3 regions of the Alteromonas australica genome follow, and region 3 is predicted to be linked to each of the others. Evidence: predicted binding sites of a transcription regulator. Region 3 holds the regulator's gene; each other region holds the start of a gene.
What was found. The regulator FliA, encoded in region 3, starts transcription of late flagellar genes. The targets are predictions, from matches to a motif close to CTAAAGNTNNNNNNNNNNNNGCCGATA.

Region 1 (7,119 bases), 500 kb from region 3:
CGGTACCGGGTAAAAAGCCAATGGATTCAGCAATTTCTGGCGTACTTCGCGTCACGATGATTTTATCGTACATGTTACGCTCTACCACCATTTCCAAAGCAGCGGCAAGGGCGAGAAGAGTTTTACCGCTGCCTGCCGGCCCTGTCAGCACCACTAAATCGATATGGGGGTCGAGTAGCGCGTGAAGCGCCATAGCCTGGCCTATATTTTTGGGCGTAATGCCCCAGGCATGGCGACTCATTAATCGCTCATAGCCTAAATCGAGTATTTCAAGGGAGTCCTGATTAACAGCCTCCACTAACCCGGCAAAATGTTTGCTGTCGTCCAGTAAGAACTCGTTGACGTAGGCTTCTGGCAACATAGATTTTGGTACCGTGTGAATGGTGTCACGCCCTTCTGTTCGGCTATCTACACTTTTAACCGCATCCCAAAAATTGCCTTCGAACTGATGAAAGCCTCGGGACAGATATTTGATATCAGTAATTAATTGATCGGTTCGGTAGTCCTCAACGTGAGCTAAGCCTGCGCCTTTTGCTTTCAAGCGCATATTTAAGTCTTTCGTTACCAACACCACCTGCTGAGGCGCGAATGTCTTTTGCAGATGTAACGCCACATTGATAATGCGGTTGTCATTTTCATTGCTAGTAAAAACCTGCTGGGTTTCCGCCATATTCAGATCAGTGAAAATGGAGAGGCTTCCCGAGGGCGCGGTAGAACCCGCTCCCATGCCTTCCATCGTGACTCCCGCTAACATTTCTTCCGGTGTGGCATCATGTAGCAAATCTTCCATTGCGCGAATTGATACCCTGGCATCACGAGCCACGTCTTTTTTACTGTCTTTTATATAATCGAGCTCTTCTAACACTGTCATGGGAATGACCACATCGTGTTCTTTAAAAGAGAGAAAGGCGTGAGGTTCGTGCAGCAGAATGTTGGTATCGAGGACGTATATTTTTGTATCGCTAGAATTTCTTTTGGGCATCCTTCACTCCGGTAAATAAAGCCAGGCTCACTGCAACTGCGCAGTTTGCAAGGTAACAGTTCCGCGTAAAGGAGAAGTTGTCGCTCGAACAGGACTTCACCCCCTTATCGCGTCGACTGAGAAGCAAGGTCTGTTACCTTGCCTCCAACGTTCGCTTTTTCAATTTCACGAACGTCTAATTCCACCATAATCCAGATTTTTAAATTTGGCACTGTTTTTCTACTTTTATTTTTGACGGCAAAAAGCATCGGATGCATTCACGCTTCTCTCAATCGTCGACAAATGAGCTAGTATTAATGACTTATTATGTCGCAATGCGTACAATACCGCCCCCGTAAAAAAGGTTGGTGATATATGAGTTCAGAAAGCCCGTTTTCTATTGGTCAGCGTTGGTTAAGTAATACAGAAACCGAGCTGGGTCTTGGTGCGGTTATTGGTGTCGATTTTCGTTCAGTTGAAATTCTCTTCCCTGCCACAGGCGAAGCGCGAATGTACACCAAACAAGAAGCGCCGTTAACGCGGTTAATTTTTGATATTGGTGAAACGGTTAAAAGTCAGGACGGGTGGGAAATGACCATCTCTGACATCGAAGAAAGCCAAGGCGTGTGCATTTATTCCGGTATCAGGGAAGACAATAAAGCCCAAGTACGCCTCTCTGAAACCATGCTGGATCACCACATTCGCTTAAACCAACCTGAGCGACGATTATTTAGCGAGCAACTCGACAATCCCAAATGGTTCGATTTACGCCTTAGTGCACTTAATCATCAATACGAATACTTACGTTCAAGTACTATAGGGCTTGCAGGAGCGCGTATATCCCTAATTCCTCATCAGCTACATATTGCGTCTGAAGTGGGCTCTCGCCACGCTCCAAGAGTATTACTTGCTGATGAAGTTGGACTGGGCAAAACCATTGAAGCCGCCTTAATCATTCACCAACAATTACGCACTGGCCGTGCCCAGCGGGTGCTTATTTTGGTGCCTGACTCACTCGTGCATCAGTGGTTAGTTGAGATGTTACGACGGGTGAATTTACCTTTTGCTATTTTCGATGAAAGTCGATGTGAAGCACTGGATGACGATGATGCCAATCCGTTTGAAAACGACCAGCTGGTACTTAGCAGTATCGATTTCATTAGCCAAAACCCTAAACGCCAAACGCAGATTCAAGCGGCCTCATGGGATTTAATGGTCGTTGATGAAGCCCATCACCTTGCATGGTCTCAAGACACGCCTTCACAAGAATATTTATGTGTAGAGGCTTTGGCAAACGCAACGCCAGGGGTGCTTCTGCTCACCGCGACCCCTGACCAATTAGGCCATGAAAGTCATTTTGCTCGCTTACGGTTACTTGATCCTGCCCGTTTTCATAGTTACGAGGCGTTTTTAACCGAAGAATCACGTTATAGCCAGTTGGCGGACGCCGTCGCCCCCTTGCTATCTGATGCCCAGCCCAATCCAAAGCAACGCGCTAAACTGAATGACTTCGCCCCTGACATAATGGCTCACGCCGGCGATTTGAATGATGCAAAAGCTCGCAATAACCTTGTTCATCAACTTATTGATTGTCACGGCACCGGGCGAATGTTGTTTAGAAACCGCCGTGCAAATATTGAAGGCTTTCCAGAGCGTGCATTATCTGCATATCCGCTTGCCTTACCCGCGGCCTACGATGCCGCCTTAAGCGAAGGCAACCTCACTTACGCGCTTTATCCCGAACGCATGCCTAGTGTGGTCAATACTTGGACGCAGGTAGACCCCAGAGTTGAGTGGTTACTCGACTTTATGAACTCGGTTAAGCCAGAAAAAATATTGCTCATTTGTGCCAGTGCACGCACAGCACAAGAGCTTGGCGAAGTGATAAGAACACAAACAGGCATTCGCCATAGTGTGTTTCATGAAGGTATGAGCATCGTTGAGCGAGATAAAGCCGCTCACTATTTTGCCGATGATGAAGATGGTGCTCAAATTCTGCTATGTAGTGAAATTGGTAGTGAAGGGCGCAATTTCCAATTTGCCCATCACTTGGTCTTGTTCGATTTACCCATTACGCCAGATTTACTTGAACAGCGCATTGGCCGTTTAGACCGCATAGGACAAATGCATACGGTACAAATCCACGTACCCTACTTAGCACAAAGTGCGCAGAATGTGTTGGTAGATTGGTATCACCAGGGCTTGAATGCATTTGAAAAGACCTGCCCCACAGGTGCTGGGGTTTTTGACGACGTCAAACCCTTACTTATTGGGGCTTGCCTTAAGCCGTCAGACGACCGTGCAAGAGAAGAACTCATTAATTTAAGCCATACCCTAAATAGTCAGCTCGTCAGCCAACTAGAAGCAGGACGGGATCGCCTTTTAGAACTCAACGCGTCGGGTGAAGGTCGGGTAGAGAAACTATTAGAAGACATTATCGACCTTGATACTTCCCAAGACTTGTCACGATTTATGGGTCGCGTCTTCGACGCTATTGGCGTGCAACAAGAAGAAAAAGATAACGACTGTTTTATTCTCATGCCCACTGAACATATGGTGAGCCAAATTCCTGGACTTGATCCAGAAGGCATGACCGTAACTTATAAGCGTCGTGTGGCCACGGTATTAGAAAATGTGCACTTTTTAAGCTGGGATCACCCATTAGTGCATACCGCCATTGATGTCATTCTTACTGATGTTCATGGCAAAAGCAGCATGGGCTTTATGGCAGATCCCACATTGCCCAAAGGGGCATATTGGGTAGAGGCGTTATTCGTACTTGACGCAAGCGCACCAAAATCTCTACAGCTAGGCCGCTTCTTACCTCAAACACCGGTGCGGATTTGTTTAGATGCGCAAGGCAACGCCGTCGATCTTGATGTGCAAATTAGTCGCAAAGTGGGCCGTAAAATTTCCTCACAGCTCATTAAGGCTTTGCAACAACCCCTTACGCTTGCTATTGAAACCGCAAGAAAACTGGCGCATCAACAAGCCAACACACTATTGCACGATGCCCTGGAAAACATGCATGAAACATTAAATGGGGAAATTCAGCGCCTTAAAGACTTACAAAAACGTAACCCAGCGGTAAGAGACAGTGAAATTGCATTTATAGAAACGCAAATGCAAACGTTAAACAAGGTTATTCAGTCTGCTGATGTACAATTGGATGCATTACGTATCGTGGTAAATAATCCCTAATGGCGAACCCCTCTTTCGTGTACCGGCCTCCAATGTCACCGTATTTACGTATAGTGTATTACGATGACCACATCTTAGTGGCCGATAAACCCAGCGGGTTACTCAGTGTGCCTGGAAAGGCTGACGAGCATAAAGATGCCCTAATCGGCCGAGTAAACCATGTGTTTCCAACTGCGACTGTCGTGCATCGCTTGGATATGGCCACTTCTGGTATCATGGTGATGGCCTTGAATAAGGCCAGTCATAGGCATATATCGAAGCAGTTCGAGCTTCGTCAAACTCGAAAGCGCTATTTCGCTCGAGTGTTTGGCAACGTTGAACAAGCAGAGGGCGAGATAAGGCTACCGCTTATTTGCGATTGGCCTAACCGGCCAAAGCAAATGGTGGATCATGAAAGGGGTAAACCTGCTCACACTCGTTACCAAACCATACAACAAGAGGGTGACGAAACACTGGTAGCGCTATATCCGGTGACAGGTCGCTCCCACCAGCTTAGGGTGCACATGTTAGCCCTTGGCCACCCCATATTAGGTGATAGGCTATACGCCCATGAGAAGGCGCTAGCCATGGCGCCTAGGTTGCAACTCCATGCTGAATCGCTCTGTTTTGCACATCCGGTAACCCTAGAAGCAATGACATTTAATAGCCCTATTCCTTTTAGTGACTATGTGCCTAAGCCCCTGTTTGATGAGATCAGGCCCTAGCGCATAGCGCTGCGAATGCGTTGCGCTCAAGGAGGGCTAACCCTTTTATACGCTGTATACTAGAATTTTATTGAAGAAGTCATCGCGCTTGCCGATATAAATATGAAGAAAATATACAGGTATAACATGGTCCGTCCTTTTCGTTTCATTTTGGCTTTTTTAATTGCTAGTGCATTTTGCAAAATGAGCTGGGCAAGCTTTTACAGCGACATTTCAAACGCCTTTTTACCCAACGAACTGTCTCAATTGATGGTGGGCGATACGGCGGTACCTATCTTTGACATTCCCGCTTCTACACCGCTTTCTCGCGGGGTGGTGTATATACTGGCCGACCAGTCTTCTAACGAGCTGAATCTTACGCAATCAAAAGCGTTAGCTGAATCGTTAAGTGAAAAAGGTTGGCATTGTATTGTAAGCCCTATACCTTTAATTTTAGGCAACCCCGTTTGGGCTGAAAATACAAGTGAAGATGCAAAGGGCGAGAGTAGCGGCGCCCATCCAAGAATAGACAGCCGTTCAACCCAACTCGATTATCAAGCCAGTGCCCAACATCTTGTGGTATTGCTTAACGCGTTAGACAATTACAGTCAGGGACATCAAGGGTTTCGAGTGATTGTTTCCCAAGGAATGACCGCCGCACAAGTTTTAGATTTAGGGGCGCAGGAAAAAATAGCGGCGCCAAGCACCTTGGTGACCCTCTCGCCATTTTGGCCAGAAGCGCAAATAAACCGTGCCATCCCTGATGTCATTGCCAGTACTAGTTTTCCCGTGCTCGATTTATCATTGCCCAATGTGAATGCCTGGGCACATCAAACAGCCTCTAAACGCAGGCATAAAGCCGCCACCTCATTAAAATTACACTACCGCCAACAGTCCATTCCTGCTCAAATTTCAACTTTTAGTCTAATGGACAATGACAAACCCCCGTACATTCATATTCTTAGTGGACATATTATTGGCTGGACACGATATTTAGGCTGGTAATACAAACGCAAATTGTTTAGTCTAATTTTTGCAATAAAACAGCAACCTAGCTTTAAATGCATCGGCGTTTAAGGCAGTAAGTTCGTAATAAACTATAATTCATTGAAACAAATTAACCAGCGGCTGAATCTCTGTGACTGTACAAGAGTTTGTCAATAAAAAAGCCAAGCAGCTGTGTTTTTATTTGCGAGCATTCTGGCATGGAGAGCTTCCAATCGAGGAGGTCGAGCTATTCTTTTGGGATAGTATGGAAGAGTGGGGCCAGATAGAATACACCTTTACGCAACCCTATACGCCCAAAGAGCGTGTATTTTGGCATTTGTTACACCAAGTTCATTATTGGCCTGAAGATAAATTGGCGCACGATACCTACCTTATAGAAGAGCTCACTAACTGTGTGCTTTTTTTAGAAGGCAAAGGTCACTGCCCGTTTGACTGCGTAGGCATTCGCCCTTAAATGTCGGCGTAGAATTTTCATTTGTTAATAGCCCTTCTTGGTATCAATGGTCATTGCTATCAAGAAGGCATTATTTCCTTATTTAAGACGTTGCACATTAAGTGCTAACATGGCTCAATAGCATTTTCCCTTATTGCTGATGAGTTGTTCTTTGCTGCAGTCCCTTAAAACCTTTAATGATCGTCGCTACCTCAGTATTTTTATCTTTGGTATTGCAAGCGGTGTCCCCTGGGTGATGATTGGTTCAGTTTTAAATGCTTGGCTTGCCGATGAAGGCTTGTCGCGATCGGCCATCGGACTCTTTGGCATAGTTTTCTCAGTTTATTCCCTTAATTTCCTATGGTCACCGCTGATAGACCGAATTAAACCCTTATTCTTAGGGCAGCGGAGAGGATGGATTATCTCCATGCAAATAGGCATTGCCCTCGGCTGTGTTGCGATGTCACAACTTACCGCTGACACGCATCTTTTCTACCTCGCTCTTTTTAGTTTCTGTATTGCACTATGTTCATCCACACAAGATATTGCTATTGATGGCTACAGAATTGATATCATTGATGAGAGCGATAAAGATGGGCTCTCTGCCGCATCGTCCGTTGCCACTGCAGGATGGTGGACCGGCTTTGGAGGCCTGGGCGCCATTCCGTTTTTCCTCGTAGATACGCCCTACTTTTATTGGCCCAACGTGTACCTCTTACTTGCCGCGGCAATGGGCATACTGATGTTAGGCACCTTATTAGCAAGAGAGCCGGCGATTGCCAGAGAGCGCTTATTAGAAAGTGCGGTGTCTCACATTCCGCTTTCAACAAAAA
Region 2 (7,119 bases), 370 kb from region 3:
AAACTTGCCGGTATGTGGATGAAGAATACTTATATCCCCTTAGATGTAGCGTTTATCGACAGAAACGGTGTGATCTCAGATATAAAACCTTTAACACCACACAGCTTAGCGTCTGTGGGGTCATCTAAAAAGGTACTGTTTGCACTGGAAATGAACCAAGGGTGGTTTGCCAAACATAATATCCGTGTTGGAGACCAAATAAATATTCATCGTTAAACTGCGCATTTAATCAGCGCAGTTCAGCCAAAAAAGGCTGGAGTACATTCGGAGTTAAACAAAGTGACAAATGCCTTATCGATAGCCAAGTTCGGCGGGACCAGTGTTGCCAATTATGAAGTTATGCAAAACTGCGCGCGAATTGTTGCCGGTAATGAAAAAACACGCATCGTGGTGGTGAGTGCATCAGCTGGGGTGACCAATCACCTCGTCAGTCTCGCGCACACTCCCATGACACAGCAGAAAATTGAAGAGACATGCCAAGCAATAACCTATATCGAGCTGGCTATCTTAGATAAGCTTGAAGACAAAGAGGCAGTAGCCCCTAAATTAACGGATTTACTTGAGGAAGTGCGCGCATTAGCGTTTCACGAAGAAATACTGCACAGGAATGATCTTAAAGATCAGCTGTTGTCTATGGGTGAACGTATGTCGTCACTGATGTTCTCAAGTGTATTGGCAGAGCAAGGTGTGAACACCATGAACTTTGATGTACGCAAAGTTCTCCGTACCGACAGTGAGTTTGGTGAAGCCGCCCCTCAACTTGAAGAAATTGCGAAGTTGGCCCAACAGCTTTTAGCACCTGAAATCGCTTCGGCTATTGTCGTGACGCAAGGTTTCGTAGGGGCTGATGTGGAAGGCCGCACCACGACTTTAGGTCGTGGTGGTTCTGATTTTACAGCGGCATTACTTGCCGAAGCATTGGACGCAGAGTCTTGTGAAATTTGGACCGATGTCACTGGGGTATACACAACCGACCCGCGTATCACAGAGGCGGCTCATCCTTTACCGGAGCTTAGCTTTGAAGAAGCTGCCGAAATGGCCACCTTTGGGGCTAAGGTACTGCATCCTGCCACCATGGAACCGGCATTACGCAAAGATATCAAAGTCTTCGTAGGATCAAGTAAAGAGCCAGAAAAAGGCGGAACGTGGATTGTACGTGATTGTGAGCATGAGCCACCCTATCGTGCGATTACACGCCGTAAAGAGCAGGTAATGGTGACGGTGAAAACCCCTAAGATGATGTACGCTCAGGGCTTCCTTCAGCAAGTTTTTTCTATTATTGCTAAGCACAAGCTAAGCGTAGACTTGGTCACAACGTCTGAAATCTCGGTGTCTTTTACCTTAGATAACCCAGCAAACTCAGTGGCGCAGCGTTTAAATAAAGAAACCATCGCTGAGCTTGAAACCATCTGTGACGTGAAAGTTGAGAAAGGCTACGATCTTGTTACCGTAGTAGGCAACAATATGCAGACCGCTATTGGCGTATCCAGTAAAATTCTGGCTGCGGTGTCAGACTTTAATTTGCGCATGATTTGTTTCGGCGCAAACCCGCACAATTTATCGTTCTTGGTGAACGAAACTGACAGTGACGATATTGTCAGAAAGCTGCACAAAGCCTTGTTTGAATAAGGCTGAAATGCCCTACACCAGGCATAAAAAAACGGCCGAATGAAAATTCGGCCGTTTTTTATTTCTGACTGACAGAAGGACAGACTACACTTTAAATTGTCGAATAGACTGTTGTAGTTCCTCTGCTAGGCGGGCCACTTCATGGCTCGACTCAGAGGTTTGCTGTGCACCTGCGGTGGTTTCTTCTGCAATGCCCACAATGGTTTCCAGTTTTTCACTGATTTCTTGCGATACCGTATTTTGCTCTCTCGCTGATTGCTCAATTTGAGAGCTAACATCGTGAGCCTTATGCACGGCTTCAGAAATGATGTCGAGGGCTTGCGTGGCTTTTTCAGTTTGCGCTACACAGGCCACGGTCTGATCTTTACCTTGGTTCATCACAGATACCGCGCGCTCAGCGCCGGCTTGCAGCACTTCAATCATGGCGTTGATTTCTTGTGTCGACTCCTGCGTACGGCTGGCAAGTGTTCTCACTTCATCGGCAACTACCGCGAAGCCTCGGCCTTGTTCGCCTGCGCGTGCAGCCTCAATGGCAGCATTAAGGGCTAACAGGTTGGTTTGGTCGGCAACGCCGCGAATAACATCAAGAATGCCACCAATGCTTGCACTGTCTTGATGTAACTTATTAATAACGTCAGCGGCGTCTTGTACGTCTTTAGCCAAAATCTCGATGGTGTTTTTATTTTCCAACGATATTTGACGCACATTTTCTGCTTCGGCATCAGCGTGACGAATTTGACTTAGGGTATCCTCAGCGTTTTGTACCACCAGCTGAGATGTTGAGTGCATTTCAGTGGTTGCTGTGGCCACTTGTCCAATTTGAGATTTCTGATCTTGGATGGAGTGGGTGGTTTGTGCGGTCACCGCAGACGTTTGTTCTGAAGCGGCTGCAAGCTGTTCTGCACGTACGTTAATCGCAGATATGAGTGATTTCAGGCTGTCGATTAGGTTATTACAGTTGCGCGCTAGCAAACCAAATTCGTCTTGAGCCGAGTCGTCAAGGCGATGGGTTAAGTCGCCTGATGCCGCTACCGTTAGTAATTCGTTTACGCGATAAAGTGGACGGGTAATCGCGCGAACGGTGACATAGCCAATACCTGCGGCCACCGCAATAGAAAGCAGTACCACAACAATAACAAAGGTATTGCCGGTTGTGATGGCTGAATTAACCTGATCTTCAATGTCCGACGCTTTACTGTCCGCAAGGGTTAACAATTTACCTAATGCAACGACACCATCAGAGATATTCTTATCTGACGCATTCAGCGCTTGTTCGGCTTGGTTGCGGCGCTCTAAACGGTTCACGTGAAGCTGCACAACACCATCACTTGCGGTAATGGCGTTTAAAGCATCGTTAACCAATTCATTGATTTCGTCTAGGGTACCTGAGTCGTCGCGGCCGCCGGCGGTTTGTACCATGTCGCTTAGCAGGGTTGCCACTTTGTCTACCACTAAGCTTACTTCGTTACCCAACGTTTGCGAGCGTACTAGGGTCTCTGTTTTTACGTATTCATACGATACCGTTAAAAGGGAAAGCAAAGACGTTTCTAACTGGCCACCAATTGAGGCTGCCCGTCGTAAATTTGCGTTTGATTGCACCGCATCAAGGTCTGAAAAATCGAGCAAGTAGGTAGAGGCATCATCGGCGTTATCTTCTGCATCACCTAGACGGTCGTCAATCTCGTTACTCAAATCCATATACTTGCGATGATTCACGTACATGTTTTCGACATTTTTTACATAGGCATCGTAAGCATCCCTAACACTATTTAGGGTTTTTCTTAATTCGGGCTCGTCCGCTACTGCTGAGGCAAGTTTTTTGTACTCTTGCTCAAAGTCGTTTTGGCTTCTATCAAACGCGCTGCGCTTTTCTTCCAGGCCACTTAAATTTTCTTCAATATACGACTCAAAGGTGAGTCTTCCCATATTGAGAAAGCTGGCTTTCAGGGCATTACTGCCGGCAACGGTGGGTAAGGCAACGTCATTAACTTCTTCGGTTGCTGACCCAATCGAATTGAGGTTGTATAGTGACACTACACTAATAACAATCAGTAACAAGCTGATTGCAACAAATCCCCCGATTACGCGAGTGGCTACTGTAATCTTCATCGGAACTCCTGGACTGATGCTTTTTATTTTTATACGGGACGATATTACCCCGCAATAGACACGAAATACACTCTTAAACCTGTTTTGTTTTATACTTAAGGATAAAAAAGGTATTTTTGCCGAATGTATAAGGTATCGGCAGCCGCGCTTAATTGCTGAAGTAGATAATACGAGCCTAGACGTTTTTAGTGGTAATACCAGTAAGTTTACGCGTCAACGGATATTAATTGGTTTGTCTCAATGTGTAGCATCGTGAGTGAATTGCCCCAGACATACCCCGTATCTAAACCAACAAACTGTGGATGGTTAGTGTCTCCGGCTAGGGCTGCCCAATGGCCAAATACCAAGGTTTCATCTGCGCGAATAAAGGGGTTGGGAAAAGTAAACCAAGGCGCAAGGGATGCTGGAGATTGAGAGGGGTGGGTTTTTGTTTCAAACTCCAAATGCATCGTTTTATTTAAGTACCTCATACGCGTACAGGCATTTATGATAAAGCGTAATCGCTTTGTACCTGACAGCGTGTCTTCCCACACTCTCGGCGTATTTCCATACATAATTTCAAGTAAGTCTGCATAGCAAGCAGATTGTAAGTGCTGACTCACCTCTTCGCTTAACATCAATAGCTTTTCTGTCGACCAAGCAGGATAAAGCCCCGCATGCACAAGGGTATGCTGCTTACCCACTTGTGTAGCAAGAGGGAACTGGCGTAGCCAATCGAGTAATTCTGGTAAGTCTGGGGCGGCCAGAAGAGGGGCGAGCTTATCGTCTTTTTTGGGCTTTTTAATGCCGTTGGCTACTGCCAGCAGATGAAGATCATGATTACCCAATACACTGTGAAAACGTGGGCCAAGTGAACGTAAAAACCGCAAGGTAGATAAAGAGTCTTCACCTCGAGCCACTAAATCACCTACGCCGTGAAGGGTGTCTTGTTCAGGGTTAAAGCTGACTTTATCGAGAAGGCGTTGCAACCCCTCATAGCAGCCTTGAATATCGCCAATGATAAAGTTTCTTTCTACTGACATAGCCTGCTCAATTAATGAAGAATGTTTTGTACAGCCAGCCTGAAGACGTCGATGGGAACACGAAAGCGGCCGCCATTGCTTTGTTCCATTTCATAGTAGCCCTGCATATTTCCAACTGGCGTATCTATTACCGCGCCGCTGGTATAATCAAAGCTTTCACCTGGTTCTATAATAGGCTGCTTCCCTATAACGCCTGCACCTTGTACTTCGCTAGATTTTCCGTTTGCATCTGTTATACGCCAATAACGGCTAATAAGTTGTACCGTCTCATTACTATTGTTAATAATGGTAATGTGATAGGCAAACGCGAATTGCGTAGAGTCTGATGGTAGATGTTCAGGGAGGTGACGGGTTTTCACCCGTACCTCAATGTTATCAGCAATCATTTTCAACCTTGTTGATTGTCGCTCTGTTCCAATGCGGTTACCGCATTGGCGAGGGTGGCGAAATCTTTCAATGAAAGTACTTCGGCGCGACAGGTAGGATCGATACCCAGTTCAGATATTTGCGCTTCAGTTAAACAATCTTTCAATGAATTACGAATCGTTTTGCGGCGTTGATTAAACGCTTGGGCACAAACTCGTTCCAAGGTATTCAGCGAGTTAACTTCCACCGGAGGAGTGGCATGCGGCACAAGTTTAACCACCGCAGAGTCTACTTTTGGGGGCGGCTTAAACGCGCCAGGTGGTACGTTTAAAACGGGGATCACATGACAGTAGTACTGCGTCATCACCGACAATCTACCGTAGTTTTTCGTACCCGGCCCTGCCGCTAGCCTGTTAACCACTTCTTTTTGAAGCATGAAGTGCATATCTGCAATGCTATCAGCGTGGTCGAAAAGATGAAACATAAGCGGGGTAGATATATTGTAAGGTAAGTTACCAAATACCCGAAGCTTCTTGCCTTCATAGGGCATGGACTTTAATAGCGACGTAAAGTCGAAGGTCATGGCATCTTGTTCAATAACCGTCAGTTTATCGCCATTAAAAGGATGATGACGCAATCGCTTAGCTAAATCTCTGTCTAGCTCAACCACAGTCAGTGCATCTACTTCCTCACAAACAGGGTCGGTTAACGCCCCCAAGCCAGGGCCAATTTCTACAAGGTTCTGCTCATTTTGAGGGTTAATTGCTGCAACGATTTTGCCGATAACATAATCGTCGTGCAAAAAGTTTTGCCCAAAGCGTTTTCTGGCCGTATGGCCTAAATGTGTTTTACTCATTGTTGATGATGTGCAAGCTCAATGGCTTTTTCCAATGCTTTTCTAAAACTCCCAGGATCTACGTTACCTGAGCCCGCGAGGTCGAGGGCAGTACCGTGGTCTACTGAGGTTCGAATAAAAGGTAAGCCCAGCGTAATATTCACTGAGGCGCCGAAACCCTTGTATTTTAGCACGGGTAAGCCTTGATCGTGATACATAGCTAACACAACGTCGGCATCGTCGAGGTATTTAGGCTGAAAAATAGTATCTGCCGGGAGTGGACCGGTAATTTTTAAGCCTTCTTCGCGAAGCTCATCAAGGGCCGGGATGATGGTATGAATTTCTTCTGTACCTATATGGCCGTCTTCACCAGCATGAGGATTTAAGCCACAAACATAAATGTGTGGCGTTTGAATACCAAACTTAAGCTTTAAATCGGTATTGATAATATGAATAACTTTGTGCAAGCGTTCTTTAGTGATAGCCCTAGACACATATTCAAGAGGAATATGTGTGGTAGCAAGGGCAACATTTAAACCTTCGGTTGCCAGCAGCATTACCACATCAATGGTATTAGACTGATAGGCAAAAAACTCGGTATGGCCGCTAAATGACACGCCCGCCTTATTAATAATACCCTTATGAACCGGGCCGGTTACCACCGCGGCAAAATCGCCGTCTATATTCGCTTGGCAGGCCTGACGTAAGGTTTCTACAACATACAGCCCATTGTCACTATTAAGCTCGCCTGCCACCACATCAACGGCTTTATCGATTTGCTTAAGGTAAAGCGAACCTGCCGGTTGAATATCCGTGTTATTAGCGTCATAAGGAAGCAGGGTTAAAGGTAAACCTAACGCCTCTGCTCGGGCGTGAAGTACTTCACCATCGGCGAATACAACTAACTGTGCTTGCCAAGGCTCTTGAGCCAGCTTGATGATAAGATCTGGGCCTATGCCCGCTGGCTCTCCTGGCGTAACGGCTATTTTTAACGGTGCTGTCATTAATGCTCTATTTCGTTTCTAATACTTCGATATAAGCCGCATCGCGCATTTCTCGTAGCCAGTTTTCCGTTTCTTCTGAAAACTTTCTATTGAAGATAAGCTGATACGCTTTGTCTTCTTTTCTACGTTCGGTTGCGTCGTCTGTGCGTCTATC
Region 3 (7,119 bases):
AACGATGTTCCTTTGATACCCAGCCCCATACTGACTCGCGCTATTTATTACTCCACAGAAGTGGATGATGAAGTGCCCAACGGTTTATTTATGGCGGTGGCGCAAGTGCTTGCCCATGTTTACCAGCTAAAAGCCCATCGTTCGGGCAAAGGCAAGCGACCAAAACCCCTCAATCGAGACTTACCGATTCCGCCAGAATTACGCCGATAAACGGCTAAAACCTGTGCAACAAAGATGGCACGGTAGTTGAAGTAGCTCTATTAGAAAGCAATTAAGCGTCAATTTTCTGATAGAGAGACACCACGAAATGCAGTTATCCGGTTATCTTCAGCGATTCGATAAAAATCAGCTGCAGCAATTTACCAGCGGTTTGGGCGCCCCCATTGTATTACTCGCTATCATGGGCATGGTTATTCTTCCCATGCCACCGTTTCTTCTTGACGTCTTATTTAGCTTCAATATTGCCCTTTCACTCGTCATTATCTTGGTGGCTGTACTTACCCAGAAGCCAGTAGATTTCGGCATTTTCCCTTTGGTCTTGCTTATCGCCACAGTATTGCGCTTGGCACTAAATGTAGCGTCCACGCGGGTGGTGTTGCTATATGGTCATGAAGGTGGCGATGCGGCAGGGAAGGTGATTGAAGCGTTTGGCGCTGTGGTGATTGGCGGAAATTATGCAGTGGGTGTCGTGGTCTTCGCGATTCTTCTTATCATTAACTTTAAAGTGGTGACAGCAGGGGCTGGCCGTATATCTGAAGTTAGTGCTCGCTTTACGTTAGATGCAATGCCAGGTAAGCAGATGGCAATAGATGCTGATCTAAATGCTGGGTACATCGATCAAGATCAAGCAAGACAAAGACGAGAGGAAATTACCGCTGAAGCCGACTTCTACGGTTCAATGGATGGTGCATCAAAATTCGTAAAAGGGGATGCGGTAGCCGGCCTCTTTATCATGCTTATTAATATTGTTGGTGGCTTATTTATTGGCATGATTCAACATGGTTTAAGTTTTGGAACGGCTATTGAAGTTTACACCATCCTCACTATTGGTGACGGATTAGTGGCGCAAATTCCGTCTTTATTATTGTCTGTCGCCACTGCCATTATCGTTACCCGTGAAAATGAAACCCAAGAAATGGGTAAAGAAATCCGCAGCCAGCTAGGCAACAATCAAGCGCTATATATTGCGGCGGGCGTATTGTTCGTGATGGGGATTATTCCTGGTATGCCGCATGTCGCGTTTTTAGGCTTTGCCGCCATCATAGCGGGCTTCGCCTACTGGCAAGGTGTTGTGGCGAAACGAAAAGCTGAAGAACCCAAAGTGCCAGCCAACACGAATACCGAGCAAACCGTAGCGCCTGAGGTGAAGGAACTGGGGTGGGATGATGTTCAACAGGTCGACACCATTGGTTTAGAGGTCGGCTATCGATTAATTCCTTTGGTTGATAAATCTCAAGGTGGTGAGTTACTTACCCGGATTAAAGGGGTTCGTAAAAAGTTATCTCAAGAACTGGGCTTTCTTATTCCGCCTGTGCACATTAGAGATAATCTAGACCTTGAGCCGAATACCTACACTATTGCTATGCTTGGCGTAAATATTGGCGATGCGCAAATTAGCCATGATGAAGAGCTCGCTATTAACCCAGGTCAAGTATTTGGCAAACTCGACGGTCGGGCAACGAAAGACCCTGCGTTTGGGCTTGATGCGGTTTGGATTAAACCTACTAAGCGAGAGCATGCACAAACATTGGGATATACCGTGGTTGACGCAGCCACGGTAGTCGCCACACATTTAAGCCAATTGCTGACCAACAATGCCTATCAATTATTAGGACATGAAGAGGCGCAACAGCTACTGGATATGCTCGCTAAACAACACCCTAAATTGGTTGAAGGGCTGGTGCCGGAGGTATTGCCATTAAGCACGGTAGTTAAAATTCTTCAGACCTTGTTGTTTGAAGGCGTGCCCATCCGCGATATGCGTACCATAGTGCAAACCCTCAGTGAGTATGGCCCTAGAAGCCAAGACCCAGACGTGTTGGTGTCTGCGGTGCGTATCGCGCTTAAGCGTTTAATTGTTCAAGAGATAACGCAAGGGGCGAAAGAGATACCTGTCATAACCTTGGCGCCAGAGTTGGAACAGATGTTGCACCAGTCTCTACAAGCGGGTGGTGAAGATGGCGCTGGAATTGAACCAGGACTAGCCGATAAGTTGCAGAAATCGTTGCAACAAGCTAGTCAGCAACAAGAGCTTGAGGGTGAGCCAGCAGTATTACTCACGTCAGGCATGTTGCGTCCAGTACTGTCTCGCTTCTTAAAATATTCGGTTGCAGGCCTACATGTACTTTCGTATCAAGAAGTGCCTGACGATAAACAGATAAAAATAGTCAGTTCGGTAGGTCAATAATCTGACGCTGGGTGATTGGAGAGGGTGCAATGAAAATCAGACGTTTTTTTGGCAAAGATATGCGTGAAGCATTAAGTCAGGTTAAGGCTGAGTTAGGCAGCGATGCTGTTATCATGTCTAACCGTAAAGTCGCCGATGGTATTGAGCTGGTTGCAGCCTATGACAAAGAGCCTGAAGCGAAACTGTCTGTGTCTAAACCAGCGCAAAAGGCGGCATCCACACCCCAGCAACAGCCAATGCCTAGTTTAAGCGAAATCATTGGAGATGATGGTCCAGATAGCCTAAAAGCCTTATTGGAAAAGCAGCATGGTGGAAAAAACCAGTCTGCGACTAAAGCCAGTGCTTACAAGGATGAGGCACGGCCAGTCGGCGGAAATCCACAACACGCTAACGATATAGCCTCTCACCTTGATTTTTCTGAAGCCTTTATTGATGAAGTTGAATCTACGCCAGCCGCTGATTCTTTTCCCTCCCATCAAGCGGCAAGTATTGACGACAGCAACACGCAATCTAGCGGTGAACTGGCTCAAATTAAAGAAGAGTTGGCATCGCTGCGCAATGTGTTGCAGCACCAAGTGGCCGACTTGATGGAAGCCAAGCAGCGCCGTCAGCAGCCGGTTCATCATTATTTAATACAGCGTCTTACTGATATGGGGCTAAGTCATTCTTTAGCTTCACAATTGATTAGTTATACACCAGCTCACTATAATGAACGTGATGCTTGGGTGTATCTTCTAAACCTATTGGCTAATCGCATTAATGTCACAGGTAACGATATACTTACCCAACAAGGTGCGGTTGCGTTAGTTGGGCCAACCGGTACAGGTAAGACAACCACCGTTGCTAAACTTGCTGCTCGCTATGCGCAAAAGTACGGCGCAGATTCAGTAGCAATGATTACAATAGATACCTATCGTATTGCCGCGTTCGAGCAGTTGGCGACATACGGAAAGATTATTGGTTGTACCGTGAGAAAAGCACAAAGTAGCGAAGAATTAGCGGATTTGCTTTTCCAATTACGCCACAAGCGACTAGTCTTAATTGACACCGCCGGTTTTAGTCAGCGAGATAGCCGATTAATTAAGCAAATTCAGCAATTTGAAAACGGTCAAATGCAGCCGGTGAAAAAATACTTAGTGGCGCAAGCGAATACGCAATACCCTGCTTTACAGCGTATTATTGAAGCGTACGATGGCATTGAGTTAAATGGGTGTATCTTCACGAAGCTAGATGAGTGCTACTCTTTAGGGGAAGTGCTTAGTGCTGCGGTAGAGTATCAGCTTCCAGTAAGCTATGTTACCGATGGACAGAAAGTACCAGAAGATATTAAGGTTGCTGAAGCAAAATCTTTAGTATCTGCTGCAGCAAAGCTTTATAAAAAGTATGGTTTGAATCATACTAGTAGCAATAATGTGATCAGAACAGCACGAGCAGTATGATTGACGATCAAGCGAGTAGCTTACGAAAAATGAAGCAATCACGGTTAATCAAGGTTATCGCAGTCACCGGTGGTAAAGGTGGCGTCGGTAAAACAAATATAACGCTTAACACCGCTATTGCGATGGCAAAGCAAGGAAAGCGTGTCATGGTATTGGATGCAGACTTAGGTTTGGCCAATGTTGATGTCATGCTTGGGCTTAGGGTAGAAAAGAACTTATCCCATGTGCTGTCTGGCGAATGCACCTTAGATGAGGTGTTAGTCACTGGACCACACGGAATAAAGATTGCGCCAGCCACTTCAGGTACGCAGTCTATGGCTGAGTTGTCTCCTACTGAACATGCCGGGTTAATCCGCGCGTTCAGTGAGTTACGCTCGCAAATTGATGTGCTTATTGTCGATACCGCCGCCGGTATTTCAGATATGGTGCTCAGTTTTTCAAAAGCCTCACAAGACATCATGGTGGTAGTTTGTGATGAACCAACATCACTGACCGACGCTTACGCGCTGATAAAAATACTCAACCGAGAGCACGGTGTGTTTCGCTTCAAAATTGTGGCAAACATGGTGCGTGACGTGCGCGAAGGGCAAGAGTTATTTAGTAAGTTATCAAAAGTAACCGGGCGCTTTCTTGATGTTGCCTTAGAATTAGTGGCGACAGTTCCCTTTGATGAGAACATCCGTAAAGCGGTGAGAAAGCAAACTTCTATTGTAGATGCGTACCCAAGCTCGCCCGCAGCGGTAGCTATTGGTCAGTTGGCGAATAAAGCATTGTCATGGCCTATTCCCGCGCAACCAGGTGGCCATTTAGAGTTCTTTATAGAGCAGTTGGTGTCGGATAAAGCAGTAGGAAATCAGCGTTGAATAGCAAGGCAGCCGCTTATCAACAACAAACAGATAGGTCGCAACTCGTAGAGCGTCACGCTCCACTAGTAAAACGAATAGCCCATCACTTGATGGCCCGGCTCCCTGCCAGCGTGTTGGTAGATGATCTTATCCAGTCGGGAATGATTGGCTTATTAGAAGCAGCACGAAATTTCGATGGCTCGAAAGGCGCAAGTTTTGAGACATTTGCCGGTATTCGTATTCGCGGCGCCATGCTAGATGAAATACGCAAGGGTGATTGGACACCACGTTCGGTACATAAAAATGGTCGTGCCATCACCGAGGCCATTTCATTAGTCGAAAGTGAAACAGGCAGAGACGCGCGGGATGTAGATATTGCTGCTAAGCTAAATGTCAGCATGCAAGACTATCATCAAATGCTGAATGAAGTGAATGCAGGCAAGTTGGTAGGCATTGAAGATTTAGGTGTTTCGGAAGATGTGATTTCTACCGAGCAAAATCGTGGTTCCGACGCGCCCCTAGAGGATTTGATGCAAGGTGCGTTTCAAAAAGCGTTAGCGCATGCGATTACTACCTTGCCAGAGCGAGAAGCGATAGTGCTGTCTTTATACTATGATGAAGAACTGAACCTCAGAGAAATAGGTGAAGTTCTTGATGTGAGTGAGTCAAGAGTCAGTCAAATTCACAGTCAGGCCATGTTAAAACTCAAATCACGAATGAAGTCGTGGCAAGCTGACGAAGAATAGATATTAATAACAATTAACCCCTCAGCGGAGGCTATTTTGGATAAAAGTATGAAAATTCTTGTGGTTGATGATTTTTCTACCATGAGACGTATCATAAAAAACCTGCTTAAAGATTTGGGTTTCTCCAATATCCAGGAAGCGGATGACGGCAGTACCGCCTTACCTATGCTACAGCAAGGCGATTTCGATTTTGTAGTAACCGATTGGAACATGCCAGGCATGCAAGGCATCGATCTGTTACGCGCAATTCGCGCTGACGATAAGCTTAAGCATTTGCCTGTGTTAATGGTAACAGCAGAAGCGAAAAAAGAGCAGATTGTTGCGGCAGCGCAAGCCGGTGTAAACGGTTACGTTGTTAAGCCATTCACTGCTGCTACGTTAAAAGAGAAGCTCGATAAAATTTTCGAACGTTTAGGTTGATCCAGACGCTCACCAGAGATATGAGGTTTACTGGATGTCAACACAAGTAAATGTTCCTATTACCCTTGAAGAAGCCAAACAATTGGTTGCCTATTTGGAAGAGGGTGATTCTGCTTCAGCTAATGCCATCTTAGAAGCGGCGTCAATGAAAGAGTCTATTGAGCTCTTCGCCGAGGTTGGAAAATTGACGCGCCAACTTCACGACGCGTTAAACAACTTCCAAATTGATGATCGCATCAAAAACTTGGCCAATGATGATATTCCCGATGCGCAATCGCGTCTTACCTATGTCATTGAAGAAACAGAAAAAGCCGCAAATACCACTATGGATGCCGTTGAGGCCAGCATGCCAATTGCTGAACTATTAAGTTCACGCATAAGCAGCGTGATGCCAGAGTGGAAAAAACTAATGAGCCGTCAAATCGAACTAGGCGAATTCAAAGCTTTATGTGCAGATTTAGACGAATTGTTGGAAGACGGCGCTGAACAATCAGCTAAACTTACACAGTTACTGACCGAAGTGTTAATGGCACAAGGTTATCAGGACCTGACCGGGCAAGTGATTCGCCGGGTTATAGATTTGGTTAAGGAAGTTGAAGATAGCTTAGTAAACATGCTTACTATGTTTGGTGAGCCTGAGACATCTGAACAGACGAAAACACCGGTCGAAACGGTCAAGAAGATCGATGGTGTAGAGGCGGAAGGCCCCATTATCGATGCCGACACGCGAGATGACGTTGTGTCTGGCCAAGATGATGTTGATGACCTTTTGTCTAGCTTAGGTTTTTAGGGGAGCGGGCGCATGTCGTTTGATGTTGACGAGGATATATTACAGGACTTTCTGGTTGAGGCCGGGGAGATACTTGAACAATTACAAGAACAGCTCGTTGATCTTGAAAACAATCCAGAGGATGCAGATTTATTAAATGCAATCTTTCGGGGTTACCATACTGTCAAAGGTGGAGCAGGATTTTTATCACTCACTGAGTTGGTTGAAATTTGCCACGGCGCAGAAAATGTTTTTGACGTCATGCGCAACGGTCAAAGAACCTTAACACCAGAGCTTATGGACATCATATTACAAGCCACCGATGTGGTTGTAGAGATGTTCGAAAATGTAAAATCGCGCGAGCCTCTTGTACCCGCAGACGCGAAGTTAGTCGATACACTGCATAAGTTAAGTCATCCTGAAACGCCAGGGGAGAATATCTTCGGTGACGATGACGCGTCTGCCCCGCCAGCGCCGAGTAGTGAGGCACCAG

Region 1: a site for FliA is predicted at 4,937-4,963, ahead of EP13_RS03015 (DUF3530 family protein). Genes of this name have one in related genera too.
Region 2: a site for FliA is predicted at 3,872-3,898, ahead of EP13_RS03550 (HAMP domain-containing methyl-accepting chemotaxis protein). Genes of this name have one in related genera too.

What each region holds. Positions count from the first base shown of each region.
Region 1 covers NZ_CP008849.1:685,830-692,948, reverse strand. The annotation lists gene EP13_RS03030 (PhoH family protein) at 1-982, opposite strand, end outside; gene rapA (RNA polymerase-associated protein RapA) at 1,337-4,162, shown strand; gene rluA (bifunctional tRNA pseudouridine(32) synthase/23S rRNA pseudouridine(746) synthase RluA) at 4,162-4,866, shown strand; gene EP13_RS03015 (DUF3530 family protein) at 5,050-5,850, shown strand; gene EP13_RS19015 (hypothetical protein) at 5,984-6,307, shown strand; gene EP13_RS03005 (AmpG family muropeptide MFS transporter) at 6,447-7,119, shown strand, end outside.
Region 2 covers NZ_CP008849.1:819,917-827,035, forward strand. The annotation lists gene EP13_RS03540 (DUF192 domain-containing protein) at 1-216, shown strand, start outside; gene lysC (lysine-sensitive aspartokinase 3) at 280-1,629, shown strand; gene EP13_RS03550 (HAMP domain-containing methyl-accepting chemotaxis protein) at 1,714-3,738, opposite strand; gene EP13_RS03555 (symmetrical bis(5'-nucleosyl)-tetraphosphatase) at 3,945-4,760, opposite strand; gene apaG (Co2+/Mg2+ efflux protein ApaG) at 4,772-5,146, opposite strand; gene rsmA (16S rRNA (adenine(1518)-N(6)/adenine(1519)-N(6))-dimethyltransferase RsmA) at 5,149-5,982, opposite strand; gene pdxA (4-hydroxythreonine-4-phosphate dehydrogenase PdxA) at 5,979-6,965, opposite strand; gene surA (peptidylprolyl isomerase SurA) at 6,973-7,119, opposite strand, start outside.
Region 3 covers NZ_CP008849.1:1,189,046-1,196,164, forward strand. The annotation lists gene flhB (flagellar biosynthesis protein FlhB) at 1-210, shown strand, start outside; gene flhA (flagellar biosynthesis protein FlhA) at 308-2,407, shown strand; gene flhF (flagellar biosynthesis protein FlhF) at 2,437-3,846, shown strand; gene EP13_RS05170 (MinD/ParA family ATP-binding protein) at 3,843-4,709, shown strand; gene EP13_RS05175 (RNA polymerase sigma factor FliA) at 4,706-5,437, shown strand; gene cheY (chemotaxis response regulator CheY) at 5,474-5,857, shown strand; gene EP13_RS05185 (protein phosphatase CheZ) at 5,892-6,647, shown strand; gene EP13_RS05190 (chemotaxis protein CheA) at 6,660-7,119, shown strand, end outside.